Regions from separate parts of the Chitinimonas sp. BJYL2 genome, predicted to be linked through region 1. Evidence: predicted binding sites of a transcription regulator. Region 1 holds the regulator's gene; the other holds the start of a gene.
What was found. Region 1 encodes FliA, which starts transcription of late flagellar genes. Its sites were predicted from a motif close to GCTAAAGNTNNNNNNNNNNCNGCCGATAAT; they were not measured.

Region 1 (2,391 bases):
CGATAATGCGCGGGTTTTCACCATGGGCAATGGCCACCAACCCTTCCGTGATCAGTTCACGACGGCGCACTTCGGTGCCGATCACATGTTTGAGCTTGTTGCCGATGGGCAGGAAGAACAGGTTGGCCGAGCCTACACCATAAATCGTCGCAACAAAGGCAACCGCGATACCGGAACCGAGCTTGGCTGGATCGGTCAGGTTTTCCATCACATGGATAAGACCCATCACGGCGCCCAGAATGCCGATGGTGGGGGCATAGCCGCCTGCAGACTCCCAGATGCGAGCCGCAGCACGCAGCTTCTCTTCGTAGCTGTCGATCTCCAGCTCCATATTGTGGCGAATCGCCTCGGGTTCTGTGCCGTCGACCAGCATCTGCAGGGCACGCTTCACGAAAGGGTCCTTCTCGGATTCCAGCGGCGTTTCCAGCGCGAGCAAGCCACCACGCCGGGCCGTATTGCTCCAGGTAACCAGGGTTTTGACCCAGGGCTCAAGCTCGACCTTGGGCGGGGCGACGACCCATCTGAGCATTTTCACGCCTTCGATCGCCGCTGCCGAACTGCTTTGCAGCATGACCGCACCGGCAGTGCCGCCGAGCACGATCAGAAACGCAGTTGCCTGCAGCAGTGAAGAGATTTGGCCACCCTCAAGTACCTGACCGCCAACGATGGCAATCAGGCCGAAGGCAATACCGATCAGGCTCAGTCTATCCATGGGATCAGGCGCTCTTGTTGTGGGGCGGTGTCGCCCGGTTTATAGCAGATGGCAGGTCGGCACGGCGAACGATGCTCATTTGTCGGTCCAGTCATGCAGCTTCACCCTCAGGCGGGCAACCGCCTGGCTGTGCAGCTGGCAAACGCGGGACTCGGAGACATTCAGTACGGCGCCGATTTCCTTCAGGTTGAGTTCCTGCTCGTAGTACAGCCCCATCACCATCTTCTCGCGTTCTGGCAGGGCGGCAATGCCCTCGATCAGCACTTGGCGGAAGCTCGCGTCATCAAGACCGCGCAAAGGATCCGAGCCGTGATCGGCCGCGAAGCCGTCCAGCACTTCGCGATGCTCGTCATCACTGTCGTAGTCGTCGTAATAGATGAGTTGGTGGCCGCGGCAATCGGCCAGCAACGATTGGTAATCCGCCAGACTCAGTTGCATGCCCGCCGCCATTTCTGTTTCTGACGGTGCGCGGCCAAGCTGGTGTTCGAGCTTGGACAGCATGGATTCGATGTCTCGCATCGAGCGGCGAAGCTGGCGTGGCATCCAGTCGGCCTCACGCAGTTCGTCGAGCATGGCGCCGCGGATGCGTTGCGTGGCATAGGTTTCAAACATGACGCCGGCCGCTGCATCGAAATTGCGTGCGGCCTCCATCAGGCCGATCAGCCCGGCCTGGATCAGATCGTCGACCTCCACGCTGGCGGGCAGCCGGGATACCAGGTGATAAGCCAGCCGTTTGACCAGCGGCGCAAACTGGTTCACCCGGGTTTCAACCGGGTCTTCAGCATGCTGTTGGTAAGCGCCTATGGCACGTGAGGAGGATTTGCTGGGCATGCGGGGGAAGCGTTTTTCTCTGTGTGCCGCGCCGGGAAAGCGATTGCGGGTCTGATCAAGGTTAGCAATCGCCGCGAGGGCTGACAAATCCGGCAGGGCTTTAGCGCACTGTGGCGAGGCGGCGGCTCACATCCAGGGCACGGAAAAGCAGGTTCTCGCGGTCTGCGCTGCTGCGCTTGCCGGGCCAGCGGCGCATGGCACTGGCGAGTTGGGCGAAGGCGACACTGGCCTCGCTTTGCGGAAAGACATGAGAAACAGGTTGGGCCAGCCGATCTGCACGAGCGAGCTGCTCGTCTTCCGGCACAAAGCCCACCAGTTTCATCTTGACGTCCAGATAACGTGCCGCCACTTCCTTGACCCGCTGCAGCAACGCCATGGCTGTATCAAGCGTGCGCACACGGTTGGCGAGCAGGCGGAAATCGCGCCGGCCATAGTCGGTGTAGAGGCGCTTGATGGCGGCGTAGGCCGCTGTGATCGAATCGCCAGAGGGCGTAATCACGACGATGACCTCATCGGCCGACAGGGCAAGCCCGGCCGCGGTGTCATCAGCGATCGGGCGGGCGTCGATGAGTACCCAGTCGATCCGCGCGATCAGCGAGTCGTACTCGTCCGCAAGTTGTGCCGCCCGACCCGGTGGCAGATGACCGACCAGTGCGGGAGCGAGCTTGACCGGCATCATTTCAAACCCCGGCGCAGCAAGCAGCAGCTCATCGAGCCGTACTTCCCGGCCTATGGCATGTTCGAAGGCAAAGCGCTGGCGCAATTGAAGGCGGTTGATGGCATTGTGCCGGCTGTCGTCCTCATCAAGTAGCAAGACGCGCTGATCCATGGCGCTGATCGCAGAGGCG
Region 2 (2,391 bases), on a different contig from region 1:
CAAAGTCGGTGAACAGCTCGCGAACATAATCGAGCGTGTAGGGCCGCTGCGGGTGGCGAGCAACCTGAGATATCTGCCATGGGGTGAGCTTGGCGTAGATAGTCTTGGTCAGTTCCTGGCTCTTCTTGCGCAGGTGATCAATTTCAACCGAGATATCGACCGCAGAATCATCCTGGACGAAACGCAGTTCTTCGATCTTGCCTTCGAGTTCGGCAATCGGTTGTTCAAAATCAAGAAAAGTAGTTTTCATGCTGACGGCAGGCCGCGTGAATCACGCGCTCCAGTGGCGCCGGGTATCCGGCGAAGTCGCGCCATTATGGCGAAACCTGCAAAGCCCGCAAGATTGACAAACCACCCGTTCAAGCAGCCGTCCGGCAGAAAACCCCTCAATTACGGGGATTGAAGACCAACTCCGGCTGCACGCCTGTCTTCTGGAATGCCAGTTTTGCTGAGGCATTGAGAACGATAGGCGACTGCATGTTGGCGCGAATTCCGCTTTCGCCAGTATCCCGACTCAAGGTCAACAGCAGCAGGATCTCGCAACCTTCCTGCCAGTTGATCAGTGCGCTCTCCGCATCGTCGAGATCAAGCTTGTAGGGCAATCCCAGCATGCTTGCATCGAGCACATTGAGTACTACCGCCGTATCATCAACCGATTGCAGCCACATCACGACCGGATCAGGACTTTCCTGATGCAGCAGCTTGAAACGCTTGCAGTGCTCGAACCCGGGCAAGCCGGAAGGGAAAGTGATGATGGAGGCCTCATCAATCTCAAGCGTGCCAAAACGGGGGGTGACCAGCTGCATGAGGAACTCCTGACGGTTCAAGTTGCAGCGAATCTAGCCGAAATCCATGGTGAGCGCCAAGCACCTTGCGGACAGACGAATGGTCCCGATATTTTTTTGCAATCCGCGCTAAAGTTCCGCTTAAGCCTGTCGATATATCGCGCAAACCATAGACAGGACCTGACCCCTCGATGGGTCAAGGAGCAAAACCATGAAAATCGACAACACAGGCAAGCCGCTAGGCGCAGTCAATGCGCGAGGCGACGCGCGCGCTGCGAAAGGTGAGGGCCGGGATAGTGCGGCCAGCACCGAGGTGCAGTCCGACAGCGTTGATATCAAGTCGTTCAGCGCCCGCCTCGCCACTCTGGAGGCCGCCCTCTCGACCCAACCCGCCGTGGATGAAGCCAAGGTAGCCGAGATCCGCAAAGCCATCAGCGAAGGGCGATTCAGTGTTCAGGCCGAAGCCATTGCCGACCGCTTGATCGCGAGCGTCAAGGAACTGCTTTCCGACAAGCACTGACGGTTGTCGCACAACGCGGCATACTTCACTGCAACGCCGGCCCGCCGCTAACCCGGCCGCCGGCGTTTTGCATTTGCTCCACCGTCGATACGACCCGCCCTGCCAGAAAGCCCCACCATGACCGCGACTGCACTGCAGACAGCCCTGGAATCCGAGCTGGAATACATCCGCCAGTTCGTCACCCTGCTTGAGCAGGAGCAGGCATCGCTGATTGCCAATACCCTGATGGAGCTTGATCCACTCACCAAGCAGAAAGCGGCGCTCGCACAGACGCTGGAAGCACTGGCCAAGGATCGCAAGCGGCTCTTCGTTGCCAATGGTGTCACTTTGTCGGACGACCCACCCCACCTCATGACCGCGATACGCCTGTTGCCCCCAGAGTTGTTGGCGCCCATTGCCAGCATCTGGGTCAATATCATTCAGGCGGCCCGTCAGGCCAGCGCGCTCAACAATACAAACGGGCAACTGATCGCGACCCGGCAACAACAGAACCAGCAGCTCATGGTCCTGCTACAGGCCAGCCAGCAAGCCAATCTCTCGTACGATGCCTACGGCCAGCCCCGCCTTTCACGGCCAAGCGGTTCACTGGGCAAGGTTTAGGCACCACCCCTATCGTCGGCAAAACAAGCTCAGCCCAGGAGAAAGCATCATGGCGTGGTGGATATTGCTGCTGGCGGGACTATTGGAGATCGGCTGGGCCATCGGGCTCAAGTACTCTGCCGGCTTTACCCGCCTGTGGCCCAGTGTGGCCACGGTAGTTGCCATGGCCGGCAGCATTGCGCTGCTGGGTCTTGCGATGCGAACGCTGCCACTGGGCACTGCCTATGCAGTCTGGACCGGCATTGGCGCCGTGGGCACCGTAGTGCTGAGTATCTGGCTATTTGGCGAAAGTGCCAGCGCCCCGCGCCTGTTGTGCCTGGGCCTGATCGTGGCTGGCATCATCGGCTTGAAGTTTGTCGAGTCACGCTGACCTTAAACAGTCCGAACAAAGGCTGATTGGCTATCGATCAGATCAGGTCTGTGGTGCAGGCAAGGTGGCGACCGCATCTTTGTCATCCGCCAGAATCTGGATGGTCACCCGACGGT

Region 2: flgM (flagellar biosynthesis anti-sigma factor FlgM) is a predicted target of FliA. The motif match lies at 914-943, and genes of this name have one in related genera.

Annotation. Positions count from the first base shown of each region.
Region 1 covers NZ_JANZKW010000002.1:469,613-472,003, reverse strand. Annotated here, with positions in the region: gene O9X62_RS07740 (flagellar motor protein) at 1-712, opposite strand, end outside; gene O9X62_RS07735 (RNA polymerase sigma factor FliA) at 788-1,543, opposite strand; gene O9X62_RS07730 (cellulose synthase operon protein YhjQ/BcsQ) at 1,644-2,391, opposite strand, start outside.
Region 2 covers NZ_JANZKW010000004.1:280,169-282,559, forward strand. Annotated here, with positions in the region: gene O9X62_RS13340 (acetyl-CoA carboxylase carboxyltransferase subunit alpha) at 1-250, opposite strand, end outside; gene fliW (flagellar assembly protein FliW) at 387-806, opposite strand; gene flgM (flagellar biosynthesis anti-sigma factor FlgM) at 997-1,305, shown strand; gene O9X62_RS13355 (flagella synthesis protein FlgN) at 1,423-1,905, shown strand; gene sugE (quaternary ammonium compound efflux SMR transporter SugE) at 1,955-2,275, shown strand; gene motD (flagellar motor protein MotD) at 2,318-2,391, opposite strand, start outside.